DNA from 4 places in the Streptomyces citrinus genome. Region 4 is predicted to be linked to each of the others. Evidence: riboswitches for the same ligand, from Rfam matches in the RefSeq annotation. Region 4 holds a riboswitch; each other region holds the start of a gene.
The links. A riboswitch is a leader RNA that binds a small molecule or an ion and turns the genes downstream of it on or off. The one in region 4 is predicted to bind cobalamin.
Positions count from the first base shown of each region.

Region 1: linked by a shared signal. The riboswitch ahead of V2W30_RS26345 (ribonucleoside-diphosphate reductase subunit alpha) and the one ahead of V2W30_RS03520 (HoxN/HupN/NixA family nickel/cobalt transporter) in region 4 are both predicted to bind cobalamin.
Region 2: linked by a shared signal. The riboswitch ahead of V2W30_RS12165 (prenyltransferase/squalene oxidase repeat-containing protein) and the one ahead of V2W30_RS03520 (HoxN/HupN/NixA family nickel/cobalt transporter) in region 4 are both predicted to bind cobalamin.
Region 3: linked by a shared signal. The riboswitch ahead of V2W30_RS36955 (ABC transporter substrate-binding protein) and the one ahead of V2W30_RS03520 (HoxN/HupN/NixA family nickel/cobalt transporter) in region 4 are both predicted to bind cobalamin.

Region 1 is NZ_CP146022.1:5,637,346-5,644,641, reverse strand. It holds gene mctP (monocarboxylate uptake permease MctP) at 1-809, shown strand, start outside; gene V2W30_RS26350 (nucleoside hydrolase) at 902-1,882, shown strand; cobalamin riboswitch at 1,942-2,071, shown strand; gene V2W30_RS26345 (ribonucleoside-diphosphate reductase subunit alpha) at 2,199-4,547, shown strand; gene V2W30_RS26340 (ribonucleotide-diphosphate reductase subunit beta) at 4,547-5,566, shown strand; gene V2W30_RS26335 (hypothetical protein) at 5,721-5,879, opposite strand; gene V2W30_RS26330 (GlxA family transcriptional regulator) at 5,973-6,935, shown strand; partial or broken gene V2W30_RS26325 (cytochrome P450) at 6,943-7,296, opposite strand, start outside.
Region 2 is NZ_CP146022.1:2,600,783-2,608,078, forward strand. It holds gene V2W30_RS12145 (aldehyde dehydrogenase) at 1-81, opposite strand, end outside; gene V2W30_RS12150 (MBL fold metallo-hydrolase) at 331-1,380, shown strand; gene V2W30_RS12155 (hypothetical protein) at 1,491-1,736, shown strand; gene V2W30_RS12160 (flotillin family protein) at 1,750-2,922, shown strand; adenosylcobalamin-variant (AdoCbl-variant) riboswitch at 3,061-3,134, shown strand; gene V2W30_RS12165 (prenyltransferase/squalene oxidase repeat-containing protein) at 3,240-4,478, shown strand; gene V2W30_RS12170 (SCO2322 family protein) at 4,475-5,158, shown strand; gene V2W30_RS12175 (energy-coupling factor transporter transmembrane component T) at 5,163-6,293, shown strand; partial or broken gene V2W30_RS12180 (ABC transporter ATP-binding protein) at 6,290-7,296, shown strand, end outside.
Region 3 is NZ_CP146022.1:8,044,038-8,051,333, forward strand. It holds gene V2W30_RS36950 (FecCD family ABC transporter permease) at 1-93, opposite strand, end outside; gene V2W30_RS36955 (ABC transporter substrate-binding protein) at 90-1,124, opposite strand; cobalamin riboswitch at 1,190-1,385, opposite strand; gene V2W30_RS36960 (hypothetical protein) at 1,516-3,681, opposite strand; gene V2W30_RS36965 (arginine deiminase) at 3,688-4,947, opposite strand; gene V2W30_RS36970 (basic amino acid/polyamine antiporter) at 4,987-6,423, opposite strand; gene V2W30_RS36975 (FxLYD domain-containing protein) at 6,605-7,210, shown strand; gene V2W30_RS36980 (TOBE domain-containing protein) at 7,275-7,296, opposite strand, start outside.
Region 4 is NZ_CP146022.1:715,735-723,030, forward strand. It holds gene rho (transcription termination factor Rho) at 1-678, shown strand, start outside; gene V2W30_RS03505 (GNAT family N-acetyltransferase) at 709-1,200, shown strand; gene V2W30_RS03510 (inorganic diphosphatase) at 1,354-1,776, shown strand; gene V2W30_RS03515 (metalloregulator ArsR/SmtB family transcription factor) at 1,799-2,149, opposite strand; cobalamin riboswitch at 2,254-2,466, shown strand; gene V2W30_RS03520 (HoxN/HupN/NixA family nickel/cobalt transporter) at 2,498-3,613, shown strand; gene V2W30_RS03525 (CaiB/BaiF CoA-transferase family protein) at 3,691-4,881, shown strand; gene V2W30_RS03530 (hypothetical protein) at 5,232-6,476, shown strand; gene V2W30_RS03535 (MFS transporter) at 6,678-7,296, shown strand, end outside.

The sequences.
Region 1 (7,296 bases), 4.9 Mb from region 4:
ACTCGATCACGGCGACGCTGTCGTCCAAGAGCCGCGAGGTCATCCGCCGCAACACCACGATCCTGCCGCTGTACTCGCTCATGCTGGGGCTGCTCGCGCTGCTCGGGTTCATGGCGATCGCGGCCGGGGTCAAGGTCCAGAACGGGCAGTTGGCCATCCCGCAGCTGTTCGAGGACATGTTCCCCGACTGGTTCACGGGCGTCGCGTTCGCGGCGATCGGCATCGGCGCGCTCGTACCTGCGGCCATCATGTCCATCGCGGCCGCGAACCTCTTCACCCGCAACATCTACAAGGACTTCCTCAAGCCGGACGCGACGCCCGAGCAGGAGACCAAGGTCTCCAAGCTGGTCTCGCTCCTGGTGAAGGTGGGCGCGCTCGCCTTCGTCCTGACCATGGACAAGACCGTCGCCATCAACTTCCAGCTGCTCGGCGGCATCTGGATCCTCCAGACCATGCCGGCGCTGGTCGGCGGTCTGTTCACCCGCTGGTTCCACCGGTGGGCGCTGCTCGCCGGCTGGGCGGTCGGCATGGTGTACGGCACGCTCGCCGCGTACGGGGTCGCCTCGCCGACGCAGAACCACTTCGGCGGCTCCGCCAAGGAGATCCCGGGCATCGGCGAGATCGGCTACATCGGCCTGACCGCGTTCGTCCTGAACGTGATCGTGACCGTCGTGCTGACCTTCGTACTGAAGGCCGCCAAGGCCCCCGAGGGCATCGACGAGACGTCGCCCGCGGACTACACGGCCGACGCCGGTGACAAGGGCGTCAAGGTGGAGCTGCCCGCCGTGGGAGTCGACGCCGGCCACTGAACCGCAGCACCGTAACGGGACAAGCCCCTCCGGTCCGGAGGGGCTTGTCCCGTTACGGTGTCCCCTGACCGCGATCACTGAAGGAGCCCCCCATGCCCGCCCCCATCGTCCTCGACAGCGACCCCGGCATCGACGACGCCGTCGCGCTCCAGTACCTCCTCGGCACGGGCCTGTGGGACCTCAAGGCGTACACGACCGTCGGCGGCAACGTCCCCTCCGAGCAGACGTTCCGCAACGGCCGCGCCCTCGCCCGCGCCTTCGGCATCGACGGCGGCGTGCCGGTGCACCGCGGCGCCGGACGCCCGCTCACCCGGCTGCCGTACTCGGCGGCCGGCGAGTTCCACGGCGCCGCCGGGCTGGGCACCGAGGTCCTTCCCGACTCGACCGCGCCCGAGCAGACCGAATCCTCCACGCAGGCGCTGCTGCGCCTCTCGCGCGCGTACGAGGGTGAGCTCACCGTGTGCGCCACGGGGCCGCTCACCAATGTGGCGCTCGCGCTCAGCGAGGACCCCGGCTTCGCCCGGCGCGTGAAGCACCTCGTCTTCATGGGCGGCGCCGCCGAGGTGCCCGGCAACATCACGCCGGTCGCCGAGTTCAACGCGTGGGCCGACCCGGACGCCGTCGACCTCGTCGTGTCCTCGGGCATCCGCTACACGATGGTCGGGCTCGACGCGACGCACGGCTGGCGGTTCGGCGCCAAGGAGCTGGAGATCCTGGAGGAGGCGGGCCAGGACATGGCGCTCACCGCCCGCCTGATGAGCTTCTACCTGAACGCCTACCGCGCCGACGAGGGCTGCCCGCTGCACGACCCGCTGGCCGTCGGCGTCTGCGCGGACGAGTCGTTCGTCACCGCCGCCGAGGGCACGGTCGTCGTCGAGTGCGCCTCCGAACTCACCCGCGGCAAGACCGTGTTCATCCCCTACGACGCCGACTACCCCCGCGAGTACTACGTCGAGTCGCCGCTGGTGAACGCGCGCACGCGGCACCGCGGCCGGATCGCCCTCGGCACCGGACCGCGCAACTTCACGGAGGACTTCGTGGACGCGCTCCTGAAGCGGCCGGGCACCGTGTAAGCACCGCCGCATGCGGCGGGCCGACACAAGATGTGGGCCTGCCGCAGCGACCCGGCACAACATGTATGCTCGCTCTCGCTGTCGCCACAGGGGAATCCGGTGCAATTCCGGAACTGTCCCGCAACGGTGAACGGAGGCGCACAAAGCGCCTGCGTGAGTCCGAGGACCTGTCGACGGTACGCCCGAGCCGTCCGGCTGGGGCGTCGACGACGTCGGGCCTCGCGGATCGGGCCGGTGACGACGGTGCCGCCGTGCGTGCGCGCCCGAGCCACTCCTCCCCCGTAAGGCCCCGAGCCGAGCGAGGGAGAGCCCCCACGTGACCATCGCGCCCGCTGATCCTGCCTCAGTCGTGGCCGAGGCGGATGCCCCCGGCACCGCGCTGCTGCGCACGCTGACCGAGCTGACCGCCGACCTCCCCGACACCGACCCCGGCCGGGTCGCCGCCGCCGCGCTGCGCGGCCGCTCCGCCGGGGCCGACGAGACCGAGCTGCGGGAACTCGCCACCGAGGCGGCCGCCGGGCTCATCTCCGAGGACCCGGCCTACTCCCGGCTCGCCGCGCGCCTGCTCACGCTCTCCATCGCCGCCGAGGCCGCCTCGCAGGGCGTCACCTCGTTCACCGAGTCGGTCGCGGTCGGCCACCGCGAGGGCCTGATCGCGGACCGCACCGCCGAGTTCGTCCGCGTCCACGCCGCCCGGCTCGACGCGCTGATCGACACCGCGGGCGACGACCGCTTCGGCTACTTCGGGCTGCGCACCCTGCACAGCCGCTACCTGCTGCGCCACCCGATCACGCGCTCCGTGATCGAGACGCCGCAGCACTTCATGCTCCGGGTCGCCGCGGGCCTCGCCGAGGACGACAGCGCGCGGGCGCGGGACGAAGTGGCGGCCCTGTACGGCCTGATGAGCCGCCTCGACTACCTGCCCTCCTCCCCCACGCTGTTCAACTCCGGGACCCGCCACCCGCAGATGTCGAGCTGCTACCTGCTCGACTCGCCGCTGGACGAGCTGGACTCGATCTACGACCGGTACCACCAGGTGGCCCGCCTCTCGAAGCACGCCGGCGGCATCGGTCTCGCGTACTCCCGCATCCGCAGCCGCGGTTCGCTGATCCGCGGCACGAACGGGCACTCCAACGGGATCGTCCCGTTCCTCAAGACCCTCGACGCGTCGGTCGCCGCCGTGAACCAGGGCGGCCGCCGCAAGGGCGCCGCCGCCGTCTACCTGGAGACGTGGCACGCGGACATCGAGGAGTTCCTCGAGCTGCGCGACAACACCGGTGAGGACGCGCGCCGCACCCACAACCTCAACCTGGCCCACTGGATCCCGGACGAGTTCATGCGCCGGGTCGCCGAGGGCGGCGACTGGTCCCTGTTCTCCCCCGCCGACGTGCCGAACCTCGTCGACCTGTGGGGCGCCGACTTCGACGCCGCGTACCGGCGGGCCGAGGCCGAGGGCAAGGCCCGGAAGACCATCCCTGCCCGGGACCTGTACGGCCGCATGATGCGCACCCTCGCCCAGACCGGCAACGGCTGGATGACCTTCAAGGACGCGGCGAACCGCACGGCGAACCAGACCGCGGAGCCGGGCCACACGGTCCACTCCTCGAACCTGTGCACCGAGATCCTGGAGGTCACGGACGACGGGGAGACCGCGGTCTGCAACCTGGGCTCGGTGAACCTCGGCGCCTTCGTCGACGTGGAGCGCCACGACATCGACTGGGAGCGCCTCGACGAGACCGTCCGCACGGCCGTCACGTTCCTCGACCGGGTCGTCGACATCAACTTCTACCCGACCGAGCAGGCGGGCCGCTCCAACGGGAAGTGGCGCCCGGTCGGCCTCGGGGCGATGGGCCTCCAGGACGTCTTCTTCAAGCTGCGCGTGCCCTTCGACTCCCCCGAGGCCAAGGCGCTGTCGACGCGGATCGCGGAGCGCGTCATGCTCGCCGCGTACGAGGCGTCGGCGGACCTCGCCGAGCGCAACGGGCCGCTGCCCGCCTGGGAGAAGACCCGCACGGCACACGGTGTGCTGCACCCCGACCACTACGGCGTCGAGTTCACCTGGCCGGAGCGCTGGGCCGCGCTGCGGGAACGTATCGCCGAGGTCGGCCTGCGCAACTCGCTGCTCCTGGCGATCGCGCCGACGGCCACCATCGCCTCCATCGCGGGCGTCTACGAGTGCATCGAGCCGCAGGTCTCCAACCTCTTCAAGCGCGAGACGCTGTCCGGCGAGTTCCTCCAGGTCAACTCGTACCTCGTCGAGGAGCTGAAGGCGCTCGGCGTCTGGGACGCCCAGACCCGCGAGGCGCTGCGCGAGTCCAACGGCTCGGTGCAGGGCTTCACCTGGGTCCCGGACGAGGTCCGCGCCCTGTACCGCACGGCGTGGGAGATCCCGCAGCGCGGCCTGATCGACATGGCTGCGGCCCGTACCCCGTACCTCGACCAGGCCCAGTCCCTGAACCTGTTCCTGGAGACGCCGACCATCGGCAAGCTCTCCTCGATGTACGCGTACGCCTGGAAGTCGGGCCTGAAGACGACGTACTACCTGCGCTCGCGTCCCGCGACGCGCATCGCGCGGGCCGCGGCCCGGGTGCCGGTCCAGATGGCCGAGCCCGACGCGGTCGCCTGCTCCCTGGAAAACCCCGAGTCCTGCGAGGCCTGCCAGTAATGACGGACACCACTCCCGAGAAGAACCTGCTCGACCCGGGCTTCGAACTGACCCTGCGCCCCATGCGCTACCCGGACTTCTACGAGCGCTACCGCGACGCCATCAAGAACACGTGGACGGTGGAGGAGGTCGACCTCCACTCCGACGTGGCGGACCTCGCCAAGCTCACGCCCGGCGAGCAGCACATGATCGGCCGTCTGGTCGCGTTCTTCGCGACGGGCGACTCGATCGTGTCGAACAACCTCGTGCTCACGCTGTACAAGCACATCAACTCCCCCGAGGCGCGCCTGTACCTCTCGCGCCAGCTGTTCGAGGAGGCCGTGCACGTCCAGTTCTATCTGACGCTGCTCGACACCTATCTGCCCGACCCGAAGGACCGGGCGGCGGCGTTCGACGCGGTCGAGGAGATCCCCTCCATCCGCGAGAAGGCCGAGTTCTGCTTCCGGTGGATGGACTCCGTCGAGAAGCTCGACCGCCTGGAGACCAAGGCGGACCGCCGCCGCTTCCTGCTCAACCTGATCTGCTTCGCGGCGTGCATCGAGGGCCTGTTCTTCTACGGCGCGTTCGCCTACGTGTACTGGTTCCGCTCGCGGGGTCTGCTGCACGGGCTGGCCACGGGCACGAACTGGGTCTTCCGTGACGAGACCATGCACATGTCGTTCGCCTTCGACGTCGTCGACACGGTCCGCAAGGAGGAGCCGGACCTCTTCGACGACGCGCTGCGCACGCAGGTCACGGACATGCTCCGGGAAGCGGTCGAGGCGGAGCTTCAGTTCGCGCGGGACCTGTGCGGCGAGGGTCTGCCGGGCATGAACACCGACTCGATGCGCCAGTACCTGGAGTGCGTCGCCGACCAGCGCCTCCAGCGCCTCGGCTTCGCCCCGCTCTACGGCTCGGAGAACCCCTTCTCCTTCATGGAGCTCCAGGGGGTCCAGGAACTGACCAACTTCTTCGAACGCCGCCCGTCGGCGTACCAGGTGGCGGTGGAGGGCTCGGTCGACTTCGACGAGGACTTCTGAGCTACACGTTCCTGAGGGGGCGGTACCGGGCGCATCCGTGCGTGCGCCGGGTGCCGCCCCTTCGTCGTCGACCGCGCGCGGGCGGTAACTCCCCGTGTTCTCCGTGCTGTTCGGTTCGGCGCGCGCATCTGCCGGCCGTGGCCCGGCGGCCGGGTCAGGCGACTCGGTCGTAGCGGGCGCGGAGTTCCTCCGCGGCGCGGGCGGACCTGAGCCGGCGGTCGACGCGACGGTCGTGGGCCATTCCGTACAGGGACGGGGCGGCGAGGAGGAGGAAGACGACGAGGACGGTGAGGTAGTTCATCGCTGTGTTCATGCCTCTACTGTCGCGCCGGACGGCACCGCGCGGCAGTGGCAGGACTGTCAGTGACCCTCGAATTGCTGCCAACTCTGCGGCACACTGGCAGACATGCTGAAAAACGTGGCCGCAGTGCTGCTCGACGGTGTGCACCCCTTCGAACTCGGCGTGGTCTGCGAGGTGTTCGGCCTCGACCGGAGCGACGCGGGGCTGCCCGTGTACGACTTCGCGGCGGTCTCCGTCGAAGGGCCGAACCTGTCGACGCACGTCCCCGGCATGACGATCTCCACCCCGTACGGCATCGAGCGCCTGGAGGAGGCCGACCTCATCGCGATACCGGCGGCCGGCGGGCCCACGCACGCCTACCCGCCGGAGCTGCTCGCCGCGCTGCACCGCGCGGTCGACCGGGGCGCGCGCGTCCTCAGCGTCTGCTCGGGCGTGTTCGTCCTCGGCGAGGCCGGGCTGCTCGACGGGCGCCGGTGCGCGGTGCACTGGCGGTACGCGCGCGAACTCGCCGTCCGCTTCCCGCGCACCCGGGTCGACCCCGACGTGCTGTACGTGGACGAGGGCCCGGTGATCACCTCCGCGGGCACGGCCGCCGGCATCGACGCCTGCCTGCACATCGTGCGCACGGAGCACGGCGCCGAGGTGGCCAACGCGATCGCGCGGCGCATGGTGGTGCCGCCGCACCGCGACGGCGGCCAGGCCCAGTACGTGGAGCGGCCGTTGCCCGCGACGCGCTGCGACACCGTGGGCGGGGTGCTCGCCTGGATGGAGCGGCACCTGGACGAGGCGGTGACGGTGGAGGAGCTGGCGGCGCGGGCGCACATGTCGCCGCGCACCTTCGCCCGCCGCTTCCAGCAGGAGACGGGCACGACCCCGTACCGCTGGCTGCTGCGCCAACGGGTGCTGTTCGCGCAGGAGTTGCTGGAGGGCACCGACGAGACGGTGGACGCGATCGCCTACCGCGCCGGGTTCGGGAACGCGGCGGCGATGCGCCATCAGTTCATGAAGGCGCTGGGGACGACCCCCAACGCCTTCAGGAGGACTTTCCGGGTCCGGTCCGTCGCCTGACCCGGCGTCAGACGGCCTGCTTGGCCTCGACCTTGAGCAGCGCCCGCCGCGGCTGCAAGGTGATGCCGATCCTGGCCGTGCCGTCGGTCTCCGCCGTCGGCACCAGGCGCCACTTGGCCACCACCGTGCCCAGGATCAGCGCCAGTTCGGCCATGCTGAAGTGGTCGCCCGGGCACTTGCGGTTGCCGACACTGAACGGCGCGTGCGCCGTCCGCGTGACGTCCGCGGCGCGCTCGGGCAGCCAGCGGTCGGGGTCGAACACCAGCGGGTCGCGGAACACGCGCGGGTCGCGCTGCATGGCCAGCGGGCTGTAGAGGATGTCGGCCCCGGCCGGAATGCGATACCCACCGAGCGTCGTATC
Region 2 (7,296 bases), 1.9 Mb from region 4:
GACCTCGATGACGTCCTTGCCGAGGGGATCGGTCAACTCCCCGCCGATGAACAGCTGTCCGTGTTCCACGAGCTCGGTCATGGCGACTTCCGCTTCCGTGAGGCTTTCGGCGTACGGTTTCTGACGGTGTTTCAGAACTGATACCAGTTCTACTTCGGATGCGGAAGGGTCGACGACCCAGGCGAACCGTGCCGACCCGAGCCGATCCGCGCCGGACCAAGAGTGGTCGACCCGGGCGACCACTGAAACAAGTTCTACAAGTTCCATTACAGTGACGGGAGTTCGGCGCGGCGACAGGTGACCTTGGCGGATCGGCGGAGAGGCGGCCCCATGACAGAGGCGACGCAGGTGACCGACCACGGCGGGGGTGTGCGCAGCATCCGGGTGCCGATCCCCGACAACCCGCTGGGCCACACCCTCGTCTACGTCCTGGACACCGACGCGGGCCCCGTCCTCGTCGACACCGGCTGGGACGACCCCGCCTCCTGGGACACCCTGGCGGCGGGCCTGACGGAGTGCGGCACCTCGGTGACCGACCTCACCGGGGTCCTGATCACCCATCACCACCCGGACCACCACGGCCTGTCGGCCAAGGTGCGCGAGGCGTCCGGCGCGTGGATCGCGATGCACGAGGCGGACGCGGCGGTGGTGCGGCGCACCCGCGAGAACCCCCCGGCCCGCTGGTACGCGTACATGGCGGCGAAGCTGGCCGCCGCCGGTGCGCCCGAGGAGCATCTGGCCCCGCTGATCGCCGCCCGCGACGGGGGCCGCCCGCGCCGCCTGCCCGGCCTCGACCCGGCGTTGCCGGACCGCGCCATCACCCCCGGCGACCTCCTCGACCTGCCCGGCCGCAGGCTGCGCGCGATCTGGACGCCGGGCCACACCCCCGGCCATGTCTGCCTCCACCTGGAGGAGGAGCACCCGGCGCGTCTCCCGGGCAACGGACGCCTGTTCAGCGGCGACCACGTGCTGCCCGGCATCACCCCGCACATCGGCCTGTACGAGGACCCGGACGACGCGACGGTCACCGACCCGCTGGGCGACTACCTCGCCTCCCTGGAGGGCGTCGGCCGCCTCGCGCCCGCCGAGGTGCTCCCCGCCCACCAGCACGCCTTCACCGACGCGCCCGCCCGCGTACGGGAGTTGCTCGACCACCACGAGGAGCGGCTGACCGGCCTGCTCGGACTCCTCGCGGCACCGCTCACGCCGTGGCAGCTCGCCGAGCACATGGAGTGGAACCGCCCGTGGGCCGAGATCCCGTACGGGTCACGCAACATCGCGGTCTCCGAGGCCGAGGCGCATCTGCGCCGGCTGGTGAAGCTGGGGCGGGCCGAGGCGGTGCCGGGGAGCGACCCGGTGACGTACGTCGCGGTGCCGTGACGCGTACGGAGGATCTTTGCCGCCGCTGGATGGAACGGGCCTGGGCTCGGGCGTATGGTCTGGCTCCTCAAGAGCTCGCATGAGCTGGGACAACAAGGGGGCGGCCGCCGATGGCGCCGGACGAGGCTGTGGTCGGCTGCACGGGGAAGCTGATCCTCGGCACCCGCGGGGCCGGGGGTCCGGGTGAGGTTCTGGTCCAGGTCAGAGGCGGTACCGAGACGTTTCTCGCGTACTCCGACGAACCCCTGGCGCGCGGCACGACCGTGCTCGTGATCGAGTCCCGCGGGACCCGGCAGGTCGTCGTGATGCCCTGGACCGATCCCCTGCTCGCCGGTGACGACGACGGCGCCCGCTAAGGAGACGTCAAGGATGTTCGGATATCGCGTTCCCGCACCCGACGAGGCGATGCTGATCTCGGGCGGCAGGCGGGGACTTGGGGGAGCGCCCTTCCGCGTCGTCACCGGGCACGGGAAGTTCGTGCTGCCCGTGTTCCGCAAGACCCGCTTCCTGTCGCTCGCGATGAGCGAGGCGGAGGTCGTCGAGAAGTGCGTGACCCGGCAGGGCATCGCCCTCACCGTGCGGGCGGTCATCGCCTTCAAGGTGGGCAACGACCCGGAGTCCATCATCAACGCCGGCCAGCGGTTCCTCTCCGACCAGGACCAGATGTCGGTTCTGACCGGGCGGATCTTCGCCGGTCATCTGCGGTCCATCATCGGCTCGATGACCGTCGAGGAGATCGTCACCGAGCGGCAGAAGCTCGCGACGGAGGTCCTCGACACGTCGAAGGCCGAGATGGCGAAGATCGGGCTGCACGTCGACTCGTTGCAGATCCAGTCCATCGACGACGGCAACACCGGGTACATCGAGGCCATGTCGCGGCCGCACAAGGCCGCCATCCAGCGGCAGGCGCAGATCGCCCAGGCGCAGGCCACGCAGGCCTCCGCGGAGGCGGAGCAGGCGGCGGCCCGCAAGCAGGCCGAGTACGCGCGGCAGACGGCGATCGTGCAGGCCGAGTACAGCGCCGAGGTCGACCGGGCCAAGGCGCAGGCCGAGCAGGCGGGACCGCTGGCGCTCGCCAACGCGCAGCAGGAGGTGCTCGCCGCCCAGACCGAACTGGCGCTGCGGCAGGCCGAGTTGCGCGAGAAGCAGCTCATCGCCGAGATCGTGAAGCCGGCGCAGGCCGACGCCGAGCGGATCCGGGTCCTCGCCCTGGCCGAGGCCGAGCGGATGAAGATCCAGGCGGAGGCGGCCGCGTCGTACGACCGGGTCGCGCTCGACCGGATGCTCATCGATCAGCTCCCGCAGATCGTGAAGGAGGCGTCGGCGGGGCTCGCCGGGGCGAACGTGAACGTGCTGAACGGGGCGGACGGGCTCGGCGAGATCGCGGCCGGTCTGGTCGGCCAGGGCCTGACGATCCTCGACTCGGTCCGCAAGAACCTGGGCGGACCGAGCGACGCGGCACCCGTGCCCGGCGCCGCGATCGAGCAGTACCTCGGCCGGCCGCGCACCGGGGGTGACGACGGCCCGGTCGACGTCCGCTGAATCCCGCGCGGCGCGGAGCGGGCCCCTGCGGCGACCGGGCGGCGGGGTCCGCGGCGGCGCCCCGGGCCCCGGGGTGCCGGGGCGGTCCCCCAGCACCCCGGAGCGGCCCGGCCGGTACAGTGGGCCGGGTCGTCATCAAGCGCGCATGAGGGGAAGCCGGTGGAAGTCCGGCGCTGACCCGCAACCGTCACAGTCGGACTGCCTCACCCGCGCCCATGATCGGCTCAGGACCGTCGAGGCATACGGAGCCGGAGCCGCCCGGTGCCCCCGCGTGCCGTGCCGCCCGGCTCCCCGCAGGGAGAGGCACCCGCCCCACCATGAACATTCGCCGTAGCGCCGCGCTCGTCGCCGCGACCGTCGTGATCGGCGCCGCCGTGGCCCCGGCCGCCGCCGCGGACAGCGCCTCCCCCTCCCCGAAGGTCGTCGTGCCGAGCGGCCTGTACGGCAGCACCGACCCCACGTACGACGGTGTCTGGCGCCAGTCCCTGGCGTTCGTGGCGCAGGACACCGTGGGCGTGCACCCGGCGAAGAAGGCCGTGGACTGGCTGACCGGGCAGCAGTGCGCGGACGGCGGTTTCGCCGCGTTCCGCGCCGACCCGTCCGCGGCGTGCGACGCGAAGACGCCGGTCGACAGCAACAGCACCGCCGCCGCCGTGCAGGCCCTCGCCGCGGTCGGCGGCCACGACGCCCAGGTCGACAAGGGCGTCGCGTGGCTGAAGAAGAACCAGAACAAGGACGGCGGCTGGGGCTACAACCCGGGCGGCGCCAGCGACGGGAACTCCACCTCGGTCGCCATCGGCGCGCTGGCCGCCGCCGGGGAGAAGCCCGCGGACGTGAAGGCCGCTTCCGGCAAGACCCCGCTCGACGCCCTCGCCGCGCTCGCCCTGCCCTGCTCCGACGGCAAGAACGGCGGCGCCCTCGCCTACCAGCCCGACAAGAAGGGCAAGCTCGCGGCGAACGCGGACGCCACCGCCGCCGGTGTCCTCGGCGCGCTCGGCACCGGCTTCGCGCCCAACAAGGGCGACGCCCCGGACGCGTACACCTGCGCGAGCACCAAGGGCACGGACGCGGACGGCCTCGCCCACAACGGCGCCGTCTACCTCCAGAACCAGCTCTCCACCCACCTGTACCTGACGTCGCAGCTGGCCGGCGCCGAGGACCAGCCCGACTACGGGAACACCGCCGACGCGATCACCTCGGTCGCCGCGGCCGAGGGCATCAAGTACACGAAGGACCCGTACGCCTGGCTGGAGAAGAACGCCGGGGCCTGGGCGAAGCAGTCGGGCCCGGCCGCCTACGCCCAGCTGATCTTCGCGGCGCACGCGACCGGCAACGACCCGCGCGACTTCGGCGGCAGCGACCTGGTGAGCGCCCTGAACAAGACCGGCCCGGAGCCGGCCTCCGCCGCGTCCTCCTCGTCCGACAGCGACAAGAAGAAGGACGACGACAGCAACGACGGCGGCGGGCTCGGCACCTGGTGGATCGTCGGCGTCATGTTCGTCGCCGCCGTCGGCGTCGGCTTCATGCTGAGCGGCCGCAAGAAGCAGCAGCCGTGACCCGCGTCCGCGCTCTCGGCCCCGTGCTCGCCGTCCTCGGCGCGCTCGCGGTCCTGCTCGGCGCCGCCGTCGCCCCGGCGCAGGCCGCCGGGTACCGGTACTGGTCGTTCTGGGAGCGGGACGGCGGTGCGTGGACGTACGCGACCATGGGCCCCTCGCAGACGACGCCGTCGGACGGCGCCGTGCAGGGGTTCCGGTTCGCGGTGAGCGCGGACTCGAAGGACGCCACGCAGCCGCGCGGCGCCACCGGCTTCGACACCATCTGCGCCGGCACCCCGGCGAAGGACGGCGCCAAGCGGGTCGCGCTCGTCATCGACTTCGGCACGGTCGCGGACGCGCCGGGCGGCGAGACGCCGCCGAAGCCGCGCACCGCGTGCGCGCGGGTCGACGAGGACGCGACGACGGCCGACGCGCTCGCCTTGGTCGCGAAGCCGCTGCGCTACGACAGCAACGCGCTGCTGTGCGCCATCTCCGGCTACCCGAGGACGGGGTGCGGCGAGCAGGTCGCGGGCGGCGGCACCGACACGGCGTCGCCCGCCGCGACGGAGCCCTCCGACGCGAGCGGTTCGGGCGGTTCGAGCGGCTCCGGCGGGCCGTCCGTCGGCGTCATCGCCGGTGTCGCGATCGTCGCCGCGCTCGGCGTCGGCGCGATCTGGCAGGCCAAGCGCCGTCGCCACTGACGCCATGACCCGTCGTACGTTGCGCGCCCCCCGGGCCCACCGTTCCAACGCCCTGCACCCGGGCGCCTGGTGGGTCTGGGCCCTCGGCCTGGGCACCGCCGCGTCCCGCACCACGAACCCGCTGCTGCTCGCGCTGCTCATCGGTGTCGCCGGATACGTGGTGGCGGCCCGGCGCACCGAGGCGCCGTGGGCGCGGTCGTACGGGGCGTTCGTGAAGCTGGGGCTCGCGGTGATCGGCATCCGTCTCGTCTTCGCCGTCGTCCTGGGGTCGCCGATCCCCGGCAGCCATCTGCTCGTGACGCTGCCCGAGGTGCCGCTGCCGGACTGGGCGCAGGGCGTCAGGATCGGCGGCCGGGTCACGCTCGAAGGGCTGGTCTTCGCGCTCTACGACGGCCTGAAGCTGGCGACCCTCCTCATCTGCGTCGGCGCGGCGAACGCGCTCGCCTCCCCGTCCCGGCTCCTCAAGTCACTGCCGGGCGCGCTGTACGAGGCGGGGGTCGCGGTCGTCGTGGCGATGACGTTCGCCCCGAACCTGATCGCCGACGTGCGCAGGCTGCGGGCGGCCCGCCGGCTGCGCGGCCGCCCGGACAGCGGGCTGCGCGGGCTGCTCCAGGTCGGGCTGCCGGTCCTGGAGGGCGCGCTGGAGCGTTCGGTGGCGCTGGCGGCGGCGATGGACGCGCGCGGCTACGGCCGCACCGCCGAGGTCCCGCCGCTCGTCCGCCGGGCGACGGCCGTCTGCACGCTCGGCGGTCTCATCGGGGTGTGCGCGGGAACGTACGGGCTGCTCGCCGCGTCCGGCGCGGGCTACGGCCTTCCGGTGCTGCTCGCCGGGGTCGCCGCCGCGCTCGCCGGGCTGTGGCTCGGCGGGCGGCGCTCGGTCCGCACCCGCTACCGGCCCGACGTGTGGGGCGTACGGGCCTGGCTGGTCGCCCTGTCCGGGGTGGCGGCCGCGGCCGTGATGATCTGGAGCGGCACCCGGGACCCGGCGGCGCTGCAACCGCCGGTCGTCCCGCTCACCGTGCCGACGCTGCCGCTGTGGCCTGCGGCCGCCGTCCTCCTCGGCCTCCTCCCGGCCTTCGTGGCCCCGGCGCCGCCGAACCCCCCGACCACCGAGCCGACGGAGGCCCACCCGTGATCCGCTTCGAGGATGTCTCCGTCACGTACGACGAGGCGCCCGCGCCCACCGTCCGCTCGATCGAACTCCACGTCCCCGAGGGCGAGTTGATGCTGCTCGCCGGTCCTTCCGGGGTCGGCAAGTCGACGCTGCTCGGAGCGGTCAGCGGGCTCGTGCCGCACTTCACCGGCGGCACCCTGGCCGGACGGGTCACCGTGGCGGGCCGCGACACCCGTACGCACAAGCCGCGCGAACTCGCCGACGTCGTCGGCACGGTCGGCCAGGACCCGCTCTCGCACTTCGTGACGGACACCGTCGAGGACGAGCTCGCGTACGGGATGGAGTCGCTGGGCATCCCGGCGCCGGTGATGCGCCGGCGCGTGGAGGAGACCCTCGACCTGCTCGGCCTCGCGGACCTGCGCGACCGCCCCATCGCCACGCTCTCCGGCGGCCAGCAGCAGCGGGTGGCGATCGGTTCGGTCCTCACCCCGCACCCCCGGGTCCTGATCCTGGACGAGCCGACGTCCGCGCTCGACCCGGCCGCGGCGGAGGAGGTCCTCGCCGTGCTCCAGCGCCTCGTCCACGACCTCGGCACGACCGTCCTCATGGCCGAGCACCGCCTGGAGCGGGTCGTCCAGTACGCGGACCAGGTCGCGCTGCTGCCGGGGCCGGGCGAGCCGCTGCTGGTCGGCGCCCCGGCGGAGGTGATGGCCGTGTCCCCGGTCTACCCGCCGGTCGTGGGGCTCGGCCGCCTGGCGGGCTGGCACCCTCTCCCTGACGGTCCGCAACGCGCGCCGCGCGGCGGGCCCGCTGAAGGAGCGCCTGGACGCGAGCCACGTACCGGCCGGTGACGATCAAGGCCCGCCGGCGGTCGAGGAGCGGGCCCCGGATGGGAGCCCCGTGGCGGTGACCTCCCGGCTCGGCGTCCGCCGGGGCCGTGTCGAGGCCCTGCGCCATGTCGACCTGGCCGTCGCCCCCGGCGAGATCATCGCCCTGATGGGCCGCAACGGCGCCGGCAAGTCCA
Region 3 (7,296 bases), 7.3 Mb from region 4:
GTGCGCGGGCCCGATGGTGATGGCCACGGCGACGGAGGCGCACAGCGCGGCGAGGCCCGCGGCCCCGTAGAGTCCCGGCCGCAGGACGCTCACCTGGTGAGGCCGTACGTGCGCAGCGCCGCCGCCACCTTCTCCACGCCGTCCACGGTCCGGATCGTGGGATTCATGTCCTGCCCGCTGAGCAGCACGTACCGCTTCTTCCGTACGGCCGTCATGTTCTTGGTGACCGGGTCGGACTCCAGGAACCGGATCTTCTGCGCGGCCGACTCGGCGGACTGCGAGCGGCGCGTCAGATCGCCGATGACGAGGACGTCGGGGTCGCGGTCGGCGACCGTCTCCCAGTTGATCTGCGGCCACTCCTCGCGCGTGTCGTCGAACACGTTGCGCAGGCCGAGTTCCTTCGTGATGACGCCGGGCGCGCCGCAACACCCCGCCATATAGGGCGAGTCGGAGTTGGCGAACCAGTACAGGACGTCCACGCCGCTCGCGTCGAGCCCCGAAGTGGCCGCGCCGACACGGGACTTCAGACCGGTGATCAACTTCTCGCCGCGTTCCTCGACGCCGAAGACGCGCGCGAGGTCACGTATCTCCCCGTACACGGTGTCCAGGGTGAGGGCCTCGGTGCGCACCCCGTCGCCGTCGCCACTGTTGTCCTTGTCCGCGCAGTCGGTGGGGGAGAGGTAGGTGGGCACGCCGAGCTTCTCGAACTCCTCGCGCGGGGCCACACCGCCCTTGCCGAGGGTGTACGTGAAGGAGGCCGCGGCGAAGTCCGGTTCGGTGTCGAGGACCTTCTCGAAGGACGGGTAGCGGTCGGCCAGACGCGGCACCTTCGCGTTCGCCTTCGCCAGGCCCTTGAGGACCGGATCGGTCCAGGTGGCCGTGCCCACCATCCGGTCCGCGAGTCCGAGGGACAGCATGATCTCGGCCGACCCCTGATCGAGGGCGACGGCCCGGCGCGGCGCGTGGGCGACGCGGACCTTCGTACCGCAGTTGTCGAGCGTCACGGCGCGTGCGTCGCCGTCCGGCGCGCCGTCGGCCGGTTCCGCTGTCGCGCATCCGGTGAGCAGCAGCAGGGTTCCCGCCAACAGGGGCGCGGCAAGGCGGAGTTGACGTGCGAGGGGCACGGGGAGTCCTTAGCGTCCAGGGCTCATACGCGGAGCCGGCCTACGGTTCACCCCCGCCCGCTGGTCGCCGCCGGAGGCTGCCAGCAGGTCTTCGGACTCGGGGTCGTCCGCGCGAAGCGCCTTCCCGGGCCGGTGGCCCAGTGGCAGTTGCTCCGCCCGTCACCCTCACCGCTGCGCGTCAGTTCCGGGTTCCCACCGGATTCCCTGACCCGTGTGCGTCGTTGAACGCACAAAGGTACGACTGGCTCGGCGAAATTATCACAGGCCGGACGTCTCGGGCCGAGCGGACCCAGGGCCTGCCCGGCGGATCAGGTCGCGGCTCGGGTGGCCCGTGCCCTGCTGCGCCGGCGTGCCGGACCCCGCGTCCACGACACGATCGGCCGGGCAGGCCCTAGGGGGCCGGTGTCCGGCGCTCCGCGTTGAGCACGGCCACCGCACCCCGCGCGTCGCCGATCGTCGCGTAGTCGACGGCGACGAAGGTCACCGGTCGGCCGCGTTCGCGCTCGCAGCGGCGGGCCCGGTCGAGCACGAACCTGCGGGTGTTGACCGTACCGGCGTCCAGGCGGCTGCCGCCGTCGATCGTGATGAAGTGGTTCAGCAGGAAGAGCCGCTTGTCGTCGCCGCCGCGGTGCGCCACGCAGTTCATGTCGCCGGGGGAGCGGAAGGCGAACGGGGTCTCCATGCCGTACCGGTAGAAGTTCCGGTACCAGGGAGCGGGGCCGTCGGCCTGTTCGGCGAAGACGACGAGCCGGCGACCGCTGTCGATCATGTCGCCGAGCGTCGGCCAGGGCCGTGCGGGATCCGGGTCGGGCGTGTGGACCAGATCGTCGAGACCGGCCTCGGCGAACGCCTTCGCGGTGTCCTCACCACTGATCGCGTCCTGCACGATGAACGTGACCACATCGGTGGGATGGGCCCGCATCCAGTCACCGATCCCGCGCAGCGCCGCCACCAGCTCGACCGCCCCGGCCCGGCACACCGCGTGGCACAGCCACAGCCCGTCGCGCGGCGGGTTGATCGCGTTGACCGCCGACCTGACCAGGGCCTGCTGCGCGGGGGTGAAATCCGAGTCGGAGAGCCGCCCGGCGATCTCGTCGGGCCGCTCCCACCGGTACGTGTCGATCTGGAGGGCCCGCACCCCGTCGTCCAACTGCGCGGTGATCCCCGGGTCCTGGAGCGGCCCGATGAACCGGTCGACCGTCGTCGACATGGCGTTGTGCGAGGTCAGGTACGCCACCTCGTCGTAGCGCCGGTCGCACAGCTTGGCGCTGCCCTGGCACACGCGCGGCCCACCGGGACTGATCAGCGGCGGCAGCGCGACCATCCCGGCCACCGCCACGGCGGCCGCGCCCAGCCCCGCCCCGAGGAATCGCCGCGACGGCGCCGTCCGCGCCCGCTCCGCGCGCAGCCGCAGCCCCGCCGCCACCAGCAGCACCCCGACGGCGACGGGCACCAGCGCCGCGACGACCGCGGTGGCGGTGAGCCGGTCGACGGCGGTGCCCTGCACGTCGTCGACCAGCCGGGCCAGGCTCGGCGGCCACGAGGCGGGCGGGTCGACCAGGCGCCCGTCGGCCGACAGCCGCGCCGCGCCCACGGCCAGCAGCGTGAGGAGACCACCTGCGACGAGCGGCACGCCGAGCCGCGTCAACCGCCGTCCGGGCTGCGGCGATCCGGCCCACCACAGCACGGCGAGGGACGCCACGAGCAGCGCGGCCGCGAGTCCCTCGACCAGACCGAGCCCGACCGCCGTGTACGGACGCACGTCGTGCAGCGTGTCGAGGTCGTTGCCCGACTCCCGCAGCGCCGCGCCCAGGTCCCAGGTGCCGTCGTCCACGAGCTGCCGGAGCTGGGCGACCGCGCCCCGCGTGTGCTCCGACAGGGCGGCGGGCGCCACGGCGGCCAGCGCGGTCGCGACGTCCCCGTCGGCCAGCGCCGTCTCCACCTCGGGTCGCAGCGCCCCGCGCTCGTTCTCCGCGACCGCGGACAGCAGCGCGTCCGCGACCCGGTCGGCCTGCTCCTCGGTGAGCGGGAGCGCCGGTATCCCCTCGGGGGCCCGCCCCGCGGACAACTCCCGCAGGGCGTCCGACAGATCGGCGGTGAACCGCTCGAAGTCCGGCTCCGGGCTGCGCTGCACCCCGGCCACGAGGTCACCGAAGTACGTCTGCGCGAGATCGTCGAGGTGGGCGAGGACCGGCCGCAGATCGACGGTGAGGTCGAGGGAGCCGCGCGTGCCGTTGAGATAGCCGACCACGGCCTGGATCTGCTCCAGCGTGAGGTCGCGCACCGTTTCCGGCGGCAGCACCAGCTTGATGTTGGAGGTCACCTGGGCCTCCGGCACGGCGAGGCCGGCGAGCAGATCACGCGTGAGCGGGGCCGCCCGGGGATCCACCAGGACCTCGTTGTACAGCCGGTCGTAGGCGTGCTCCTCGTCGAGGACGGACGCGTGGAAACCCGGGTCGAGGACGGTGCCGCGCACCGTCGCCGTCGTGAGGACGGTCAGCGTGGCGAGCGCCGCCACCACGCAGGCGACGGCACGCGCCGCGAACCGGGCGTCCACGCGGACTCAGAAGTCCACGGGGTCGCGCACGATCGGGCACGTCATGCAGTGCCCGCCGCCGCGCCCGCGGCCGAGCTCGGCGCCGACGATCGTGATCACCTCGACGCCGGCCTTGCGCAGCAGCGTGTTGGTCTGGGTGTTGCGGTCGTACGTGAACACGACGCCCGGCTCGACGGCGACGGCGTTGTTGCCGCTGTCCCACTGCTGCCGCTCGGACGCGTACACGTCGCCACCGGTCTCGATGACCCGCAGCCCGCCGCTCAGGCCCAGGGCCGAGGCGACGACGTCGACGAACGGCGTCGTGCCCTCGTCGGTGATGTGCAGGCCGGGCGCCTTGTCGCTCGGACGCAGCGAGAACGTGTGCACCGAGTCCATGATCCGCGGGTACAGCGTGACGATGTCCCGGTCGGCGAACGTGAAGACGGTGTCCAGGTGCATCGCCGAGCGGAGCTTGGGCATCCCGGCGACGATGACGTGCTCGGCCGCGCCGTTCTCGAACAGGGCCGCCGCGACCTGGGTGACGGCCTGCCGCGAGGTGCGCTCGCTCATGCCCATCAGGACGACGCCCTTGCCGACCGGCATGATGTCGCCGCCCTCGAACGTGGCCTGCCCCCAGCTCCGCTCGGGGTCCCCCCACCACACCGTCGACCCCACGAAGTCCGGGTGGAACCCGTACACGGCCTTCATCAGGAGCGTCTCGTCGTGCCGCGCCGGCCAGGACAGCGGGTTGAGCGTGAGCCCCCCGTACAGCCAGCAGGTGGTGTCACGGGTGTAGAGCGTGTTGGGCAGCGGTGGCATCAAGTACTCGCGTACGCCGGTGGATTCCCGCGCGAGCGACACATAGGCGGAGCGGTGGTCGTCGGGCAGGTCCGTGGTCGCGAGACCGCCGATGAGGTACTCCGCGAGCTGCCGCGGCTCCTGCGCCTCCAGGAAGGCACGGGTGTCGTCGATGAGACCGACCCCGACCTGGTTGGCGACGATCTTGCGGTCCAGGAGCCAGGACTTCGCCTCGGGGATCGCCATCGTCTGCGCGAGCACCTCGTGGAGCTCCACGACGTCGACGCCGCGCCCGCGCAGCTTGTTGACGAAGTCGGCGTGGTCGCGCTGCGCGTTCTCCACCCACATGACGTCGTCGAAGAGCAGGTCGTCGGAGTTGGTCGGGGTGAGTCTGCGGTGCGCGAGCCCGGGTGCGCAGACGAGGACCTTGCGCAGCTTGCCCACCTCGGAGTGGACGCCGTAGGACGCGGAAGCGGGGGTGTCGGTCACGGAGTGCCTTCCAGGGGGTGCGGGGCTCGGGTGAGCGGCTCAGAGGCTGATCCAGCCGGCGGCCAGGGCCACGACGCCGAGCACGGCGCCGACGACGGAGACGACGAGGATGACCAGCTCCCGCGGGGAGAACAGGCGTCGGCCCTGCTCCCTGCGGGCCATCACGAACAAGATCGTGGCGGGGGCGTAGAAGATGAACGACACCAGGACGAACTTCAGCCCGGCCGCGACGAGCATGAACAGCGTGTAGAGCGCGGCGACGGCCGCGATGGTCAGCTCACGGTTCGAGGTGCGGCCGCCGTCGGTGAGCGGATCGGAGCGGGTCCCGAGCTTGACGGCGAACCCGGCCGCCAGCAGATACGGGATGAGCGAGAGCGCACTGGTCAGATCGAGCGCGAAGTTGAACGCGTCGTCCGAGAACGCGGTGATGATCAGGACCACCTGCGACAGGGCCGTCGTCAGCATCAGCGCGGGCACCGGCACGTCGGCGCGGTTCGCGCTGCGCAGGAAGCGCGGCATGTCGTCGTCCTTGGCGGCGACGAACAGTACCTCGGCCGCCATCAGCGTCCAGGCCAGATAGGCGCCCAGCACCGACACGATCAGGCCGACGCTGATGAACACCTTGCCCCAGGTGCCGACCGCCTCCTCCAGGACGCCGGCCATGGACGGCTGGCGCAGTTCGGCGATCTGTTCCATGGGCATGATCCCGTAGGACACGATGACCACGGAGGCGAAGACGGCGAAGACGCTGAGGAAACCGAGGACGGTCGCCTTGCCGACGTCGGAGCGCTTCTTGGCGTGCCGCGAGTACACGCTCGCGCCCTCGACGCCGAGGAAGACGAAGACGGTGGCGAGCATCGTGCCGCGAACCTGGCTGAACAGCGAGCCCGCGTAGTCGGCGCCGCCCCAGTTGTCGGCGAAGACGTCGGCCTTGAAGCAGAACAGCGCCAGCAGGACGAAGACGAGGATCGGGACGACCTTGGCCACGGTGACGATCTTGTTGATCGCCGCGGCCTCCTTCACGCCGCGCCGGATCATCAGGAAGAACGCCCACAGGCCGGCCGAGGAGATCACGATCGCGAGCGCCGTGTCGCCCTCGCCGAGCGCCGGCCAGATCGCGCCCACCGTGGACATGATCAGCACCCAGTACGTCACGTTGCCGACGCAGGCGCTGGCCCAGTAGCCGAACGCGGAGAAGAAGCCGAGGTACTCGCCGAACCCGGCCTTCGCGTACGCGTAGACACCCGCGTCCAGATCGGGCCTGCGCACGGCCAGGGACTGGAAGACGAAGGCGAGCATCAGCATGCCGGTGCCGGCGATGGCCCACGCGATGAGCGCGCCCGCCACGCCGGTCTCCTCGGCGAAGCGCCGGGGGAGCGAGAACACGCCCGCGCCGACCATCGAACCCACGACCATGGTGGTCAGCGTGAACAGCGGCAGTTTGGCCGTGGTGGGGGTGGTGGTGGCCTTCTCCATGTCTTCCTCACGGTCGCGCTGCGGAGCCAACGGAACGCTCGGGCACACAGTCTTCTCTGAGTGCCCGACCGAACGCATCTTTTAGTGGTGTATCCGTACAAATGGCGGGACTCGTGACATATAGGCAGCATGGGGCGTGCCGCTGACGGATGTACGGAAGTACGGAAGAAGGTCCCCAGGCATGCCACGCACCCTGCGCTCCGCCACCCTGGCCCTGTGCGCGCTCACCAGCGCCCTGGCGCTCGCGGCCTGCAGCACCGAATCGGGCAGCGACGCGGACGCGAGCGTCACCCCGCGCGCCACCGCCCCCGACGCGTCGAACTTCACCGGCGAGCCGCCGTCCGCGCTGGCGTCGAGCGCAGCGTCCAAGAAGGCGGAGGTGAAGAAGTCGGCCTCCGCCGCGGCGGAGTCGGCGTCCCAGCGCGCCCACGACTTCGAGGCGTCCGTCTCCGCCGACGTGGAGCGCAACCGCCAGGAGTTCACCAAGGCACTCGACGCGGCCGACGGTCAGGGCAACGCCATGAAAGACGTCTCGATGACCGGCAAGCCGCTCTCCCAGACCGACGGCGTCCGCGCCCTCGTCGTCACCATCACCAACAGCACCGACGCGACCGCCTCCTACGCGGTCCAGGTCGACTTCAGCGACTCCGACGGCAAGGTCGTGGAGACCACCGTCGTCGGTGCCAAGGACCTGAAGCCCGGCGAGAAGGCGCAGCCTCTGGCGATCAGCACCCAACCGCCGGAGCCGCACCTCACCGCGAAGATCGCGAAGGCGCAGCGGTACTGAGGCTCACACCAGTGTGTACGGACGCGCGCACCGACACCTCCGCGCGCGCCGGCCGAGACCCGGACTACGCCGTCGCGAGCGACACC
Region 4 (7,296 bases):
CACCCGGACACCCACCTCATGGTGGTGCTCCTCGACGAGCGCCCCGAGGAGGTCACCGACATGCGCCGCTCCGTGCGCGGCGAGGTGTACGCCTCCACGTTCGACCGCCCGGCCAAGGCGCACATCGCCCTCGCCGAACTCGCCGTGGAGCGCGCCAAGCGCCTCGTCGAGCAGGGCCGCGACGTGGTGATCCTGCTCGATTCACTGACCCGCCTGTGCCGCGCCCACAACAACGCGGCGGCCTCCGGCGGCCGCGCCCTGTCCGGCGGTGTGGACGCCGCCGCGGTGCTCGGCCCGAAGCGGCTGTTCGGCGCGGCCCGCAACACCGAGGAGTCGGGCTCCCTGACCATCCTCGCGACGGCTCTGGTCGACACCGGCTCGCGCGCCGACGACTACTTCTTCGAGGAGCTCAAGGGCACCGGCAACATGGAGCTGCGCCTGGACCGCGTCCTCTCCGACCGCCGCGTCTACCCGGCCGTCGACATCACCCCCTCCGGCACGCGCCGCGAGGAACTCCTCGTGCCCGCCGACGAGTTGGCCGCCGTACGCGGACTGCGCCGGGCCCTCCAGGGGCGCGACGGGCACGCGTCGTACGAAGCGCTGCTCGACAAGATGCGGCACACCCCGGACAACGCCGCGTTCCTGCGTCAGGTCCACCGGACGGTCCCCGGCGCCTGACCCCACCCCGCGATGCGTAATACTCGAACCATGACCCCGATCATTACGCGCCCCGGGCGGCGGCCGGCCGTGGCCGTCCGGCGGGCCACCGCGCGCGACGCCAAGCGGCTGACCCGGCTCGTGCGCGGCTCCCGCGCCTACGAAGGCCCGTACGCGCCGATGGTCGACGGGTACCGGGTCGGCCCCGACTACATCGAGGCGCACCGTGTCTTCGTAGCCGTCGACGAGGCCGACGACCGGGTGCTCGGGTTCTACTCGCTGATCCTCAGTCCGCCGGAGCTCGACCTCATGTTCGTCGCCGACCAGGCGCAGGGTCTCGGCATCGGGCGGCTGCTCGTCGCGCACATGCGGGGCGAGGCGGGCGCCGCCGGGCTCGACCGCGTACGCGTCGTCTCCCATCCGCCCGCCGAGGGTTTCTACCGCAGCATGGGCGCGCACCGCACCGGCACGGTGGCCGCGCGCCCGCCGGCCGTCGCCTGGGACAGGCCCGAACTCGAATTCGCGGTTCCACCCGCCGCCTGAGGGGTTCCGCCCTCGCTCCGCACGGCGCACACTCGGGTCCAGCACAGCGGGCAGCCATGCGGCAAGGAGGCCACATTGGGCGGCGAACAGACACGCTCGGACGCGTTCGACGTGATCGTGGAGATCCCGCAGGGGTCCAGGAACAAGTACGAGATGGACCACGAGCTCGGCCGGATCCGGCTCGACCGGATGCTCTTCACCTCGACCCAGTACCCCGCGGACTACGGCTACGTCGACGGCACCCTCGGCGGTGACGGCGACCCCCTGGACGCGCTCGTGCTGACCGGCGACGCGACGTTCCCCGGCTGCACCATCGAGTGCCGGGCCATCGGCATGTTCGTGATGAGCGACGAGAAGGGCCCGGACGAGAAGATCCTGTGCGTGCCCGCGCACGACCCGCGGCACGCCACGGTCCAGGACATCGAGGACATCCCCGAGTTCGACCGTCTGGAGATCACGCACTTCTTCGAGGTGTACAAGGACCTGGAACCCGGCAAGTCGGTGGAGGGCTCGCACTGGGAGGGCCGCGAGAAGGCGTACGAGGAGATCAGGCGGGCGCGCGAGCGCCGGACCTGATCCCGCCACGCAACGGCTGGCCTCACGGGGCGGCGCGGTCGACCAGCTCTCCCACCGCCGCGTCCACCAGCCGGTAGCGCACCACGCGCCCGGCCTTCTCCCCCGCCACGACCCCGGCCGCCCGCAGCAGCCGCAGCGCCTGGGAGACGGCCGCGCCGTTCATCCCGGAGGCCACCGCCAGATCGGACACGGCCAGCGGGCCGACCCGGCGCAGCGCGAGCAGCAGGGCGAGCCGGTGCGGGTCGGCGAGGAGCGAGAACCGCTCGGCCCACTCCCGCACCCGCTCGACGTCCCCGATGGCCTCGACGGCGTCGCAGACCCGGTGGCCGTCGATGGTGCGGTGATCGGCCCGCTCGGCCGGAACGAGATGCATGGCCGGATTCTCTCAACAGCCGCGTCACCCGCCACCACCCGGTACGCGATGTGATCTTTCATACCTGCACAGGTGTGCAGCTATGCAGTCACGCACCAACGCCCCTAAGGTGAACGGGCCGTGGTGCTCGGGAAGACCGGTGACAACCCCTCAGGGGCCAAGTCCGGAGCGGCCCTCGCCACTGTGATCGGGTTCCGGACCGCAGGTCCGGAGCGCCCCGCACCAGCACGCCACTGGTGGCCGCGAGGCCGCTGGGAAGGCAGGAGCGACGGCGCACGCCCGTAAGCCAGGAGACCGGCCACGGCATCTCACGAAGTGATCCACGAGGTGCTGGAGCGTGATCGACGTATGACCCTGCCCGCAAACTCTCCTGTGCGGCCCGCCGAACCGGACTCCGCCTTCCGGTGGCGGCGCGAGGACACCCTGCGCACCGCCGGTCTGATGGCGGTGATCCTGGCCCTGCACGTCGTCGCGTTCGGCGTGCTGTTCCTGCTGGTCGTCCCCAACCACTACGAAGTCGACAACAAGGCCTTCGGCATCGGCCTGGGCATCACCGCGTACACCCTCGGCATGCGGCACGCCTTCGACGCCGACCACATCGCCGCGATCGACAACACCACCCGCAAGCTGATGGCCGACGGCAAGCGCCCGGTCTCGGTCGGCTTCTGGTTCGCGCTCGGCCACTCCAGCGTGGTCGTCCTGCTGGCCGCGCTGATCGCCGGCGGCACCGCGCTCGCCGGCACGCTGACCAGTGACGACTCCCGCACCCACCAGGTGCTCGGGGTCCTCGGCACGACCTTCTCCGGCTCGTTCCTGTACCTCATCGCCGCGCTGAACCTCGTCGCCCTGCTGGGCATCCTCAAGGTGTTCCGGTCGATGCGCGCGGGCTCGTACGACGAGAAGGAGCTCGAACAGCACCTGGATTCCCGGGGGTTCATGAACCGCGTCCTCGGCCGCTTCACCAAGTCCATCACCCGCCCCGGGCAGATGTACCCGCTCGGCTTCCTGTTCGGCCTCGGCTTCGACACGGCGACCGAGGTGACGCTGATGGTGATGGCGGGCAGCGGCGCGGCGGCCGGGCTGCCCTGGTACGCGATCCTGTGCCTGCCGCTGCTCTTCGCCGCGGGAATGAGCCTGTTCGACACGCTCGACGGCACGTTCATGAACTTCGCGTACCAGTGGGCGTTCTCCAACCCGGTGCGCAAGGTGTTCTACAACCTCACCATCACCGGTCTGTCCATCGCGGTCGCGTTCTTCATCGGCACGATCGAACTCGTCGGCGTGCTGCACGACAAGCTCGATCTGTCGGACGCGGTGACCGGCTGGATCGCCGGGCTCGATCTCGACAACGTCGGGTACGTCATCGTCGGCCTGTTCGTCGTGGTGTGGGCGGTGGCGATCGTCTACTGGCGGCTGGCGAAGGTCGAGCAGCGCTGGTCGGCGCGCCTGGCCGACAGCGCGTAGACCGGCCGCCGTGCGGTGACGTGGACGCGTCGCATAGCGTGCACGTCACCACGCCTTTCCCGCACGGAGGACCGTCGATGAGCGCCGCCCGCCTGCCCCTCGAGGGCATCACCGTCGTCAGCCTGGAGCAGGCGGTGGCGGCGCCGTTCGCGACCCGCCAGCTCGCCGACCTCGGAGCGCGGGTCATCAAGGTGGAACGGCCGGGCGTGGGCGACTTCGCGCGTGGCTACGACGAGACGGTGCACGGGCAGTCCAGCCACTTCGTGTGGCTGAACCGCTCCAAGGAATCGGTGACGCTCGACGTCAAGACACCGGGCGGCCGCGAGGTACTGGCCCGCCTGCTCGCCGGGGCCGACGTCTTCGTGCAGAACCTCGCGCCGGGTGCGGCGGCCCGACTCGGCCTGTCCGCAACGGAGTTGGCGAGCCTGCACCCCTCGCTCGTGGTCTGCGACATCTCGGGCTACGGCGCCGACGGGCCGTGGGCGGACCGCAAGGCGTACGACCTGCTGGTGCAGTGCGAGACGGGCGTCGTGTCGGTGACGGGCACGCCCGAGGCCCCGGCCAAGGTGGGCATCGCGATCGCCGACATCGCGGCCGGCATGTACGCGTTCACGGGCATCCTCACCGCGCTCTACGAGCGGCGGGCGACGGGCACGGCACGCGCGGTGGAGGTCTCCCTCTTCGAGGCGCTCGCGGAGTGGATGGGCTATCCCGCGTACTACACCGCGTACTCGGGCGGCCAGCCGCAGCGGGTCGGCGCCGCGCACGCGACCATCGCGCCGTACGGGCCCTATGACGCGGCGGACGGGAAGACCGTCCTCCTCGCGATCCAGAACGAGCGCGAATGGGCTGCGTTCTGCGCGGAGTTCCTGGGGGACGCGTCGCTCGCCGCGGACCCGCGCTTCCACCGCAACTCGGCCCGCGTCGCCCGGCGCGCCGAGCTCGACGCGATCGTCGCCGCCCGTTTCGCGGAACTCGACGCGGCCGCGGCCGTCGCCCTCCTCGAGCGCGCGAAGGTCGCGAACGCCCGCCTCAACACGGTGGCCGACTTCGTCGCGCATCCGGTCCTGTCCGGCCGCGACCGCTGGCGCGAGGTGGCGACGCCGGGCGGCCCGGTCCGCGCGCTGCTGCCGCCGGCGACCCTCGCGGGCGTGGAGCCCCGGATGGAGGCGGTCCCGTCGGTGGGCGAGCACACCGAGGCCGTCCTGAAGGACCTGGGCTACGAGGCGGCCACGATCGCTGAGCTGCGGGACGCGGGCGCCGTATAGGGCGTGGGCTCCGGCCGGCTCGGGACCGTCGGCGGCGCGCTCCGGGCCGCCCGTGGCCGACGAGGGACGTTCGGCCCCCCACTAGGGCCCCTCGGCCCCACCCGCACACGGCTCGCCCACTGCGATCCTGCTGAACAGAGCCTCCCGTGCCCACGCTCTCCCGCCGCGGCGCATGGTCGAGGCAGTCGGGCCCGTCGGTCGTGGGAGGGGGAGCCTCGAACGACGGGCCCGGCCACGGGGTCGGGACGGGGATCGGGCCGCGCCGCGACAACTCGCGCGCAAAACACCTCAATCGGAGCGATAAAGTATCGCGTCAACCCTCACGCGCCCGATCACCCAGGAGTACCTACGTGACCGTAGCCATCGACTCGTCCGAGGCAGCCGTCCCGTCCGACGAGAACGCCGGGGACACGCCCGTCGCGGAGCCCACGCCCGCGGCCGACGTTCCGGAGGCGCGTCAGTCCGAGACGGACGAGAACTTCTGGCAGCCCCCCACGGAAGCCGCGCCCGAGGTCTCCCCCGAGGCCCCCGAGGCCCCCGAGACTTCCCTGGACGACGAGGACGAAGCCGAGGCCGACGGCGAGCCGGACGACGCCTCCGCCGAAGTGCCGGAGGCCGTCGCCCGGGACGCCCGCGAGTTCGGCGTCTACGCCCGCACCGGCGGCTGGACCTTCGCCCTGAAGGTGGCCCGCAGCGTGCGCCCCGGCGGGCAGGGCGCCGACGAGACGACCAAGGTCTCGGCGCGCCGGTTCGCCGCGCTGGCCGGCTGCTCGGCCGACCGCGTCATGCGCTTCTACAAGGCGTGGGACAGGGCGGCCGACGACGGCCTGGTCCCGCAGTTCGAGGCGCTGGCCCCGGGCGACGACATCGAGCTCCCGGACGCCGACGTCTGGCTGTCGTACTACGTCTCCCGTTCCAGCGCCACGTCGGTGCGCGGCCAGGCGATCACCGAGGCCGCCGAGGCCGAGGGCATCCGGCCGACCAAGGCCCTGGAGGTCGCGGAGAACCCGACGGCGCTGCGGGCCGCGATCCTGGCCGACCCGGGCACCGCCGAGGCCGCCCGCAAGGCGCTGATGGACCGGCTCGGCGAGGACCCGGTGCTGCGCTCGGGCCTGGCCCGCGACATCGTGCGCACCGACGACCTGAAGAAGGCCGTCGCCGAGGAGACCAAGACCGGCGGCCAGCTGGAGTACGTACGGAAGATCGCGGAGGAGGGCCAGGTCAAGACCCCCGCGGGTCAGACGATCGAGGCCCCGCAGCAGCTGCGCGAGGAGGCCGAGCGCCACCTGTCGCTGATCGACGAGCTGGACGAGGACGAGGAGTCGGGCGAGTGGGCCCGCGAGGCGTACGACACCGTGCGCACCCTCGTCGCCGAGACGGTCGAGAAGGACCCCGAGCTGCGGGTGCAGGAGCGGCGCGCGAAGTTCTACAGCAGCCTCCAGAAGGCGACGAAGGCCTTCGAGGAGCTGACCTTCGACGACGTCGAGGAGATCGACGAGATCATCGAGGACGACATGCTGCAGCGTCTTGAGGAGCTCCAGCAGGCGATCTCGGTCTGTATCTCGGCGATCCAGACGGCCCAGAAGAAGGACTGACGTCCACGCGAAGCCGCACGTCGGTGCCCGGCCTCCCCTCGGGGAGGCCGGGCACCCGTGTTTTCCAGGGCTGTTGTCTGCGTCACTCCCCCAGCGAAACGTTGCCGTTTCGCTTAGCAGGCCGTACGCTCGTCGAGTCGAGAACGAAACCGTTTCGTTCTCTTACGAGATTCCTCCCCGCGACTTCCCTGGAGTGGCCCCATGTCCCAGACGACCCTGGCCGATGCCACCGGCACCTCGGCCCCGCCCGACGCACGGGAGTCCCGCCGTCGCTGGTGGATTCTCGGCATCGTCGGCATCGCCCAGCTCATGGTCGTGCTCGACGCGACCATCGTGAACATCGCCCTGCCCTCCGCTCAGCAGGACCTGGGCTTCACGGACGCCAACCGGCAGTGGATCGTCACCGCGTACGCGCTGGCCTTCGCCTCCCTGCTGCTGCTCGGCGGCCGGATCGCCGACCTCTTCGGCCGCAAGCCCGCCTTCCTCATCGGTGTCGCGGGCTTCGCCGGCGCCTCCGTGCTCGGCGGCGCGTCGACCAGCTTCGGCATGCTGGTGACGGCCCGCGCGCTCCAGGGCGTCTTCGGCGCGCTGCTCGCACCGGCCGCGCTGTCCCTGCTCAACACCACGTTCACCGAGGCCAAGGAACGCGCCAAGGCGTTCAGCGTCTACGGCGCCATCGCCGGCGCGGGCGGTGCGGTCGGGCTGCTGCTCGGCGGCGTCCTGACCGACACCCTCGACTGGCGCTGGACGCTGTACGTGAACGTCGTCTTCGCCGTCGTGGCCTTCGCGGGCGGCTGGATGCTCCTGAGCAACCACCGCG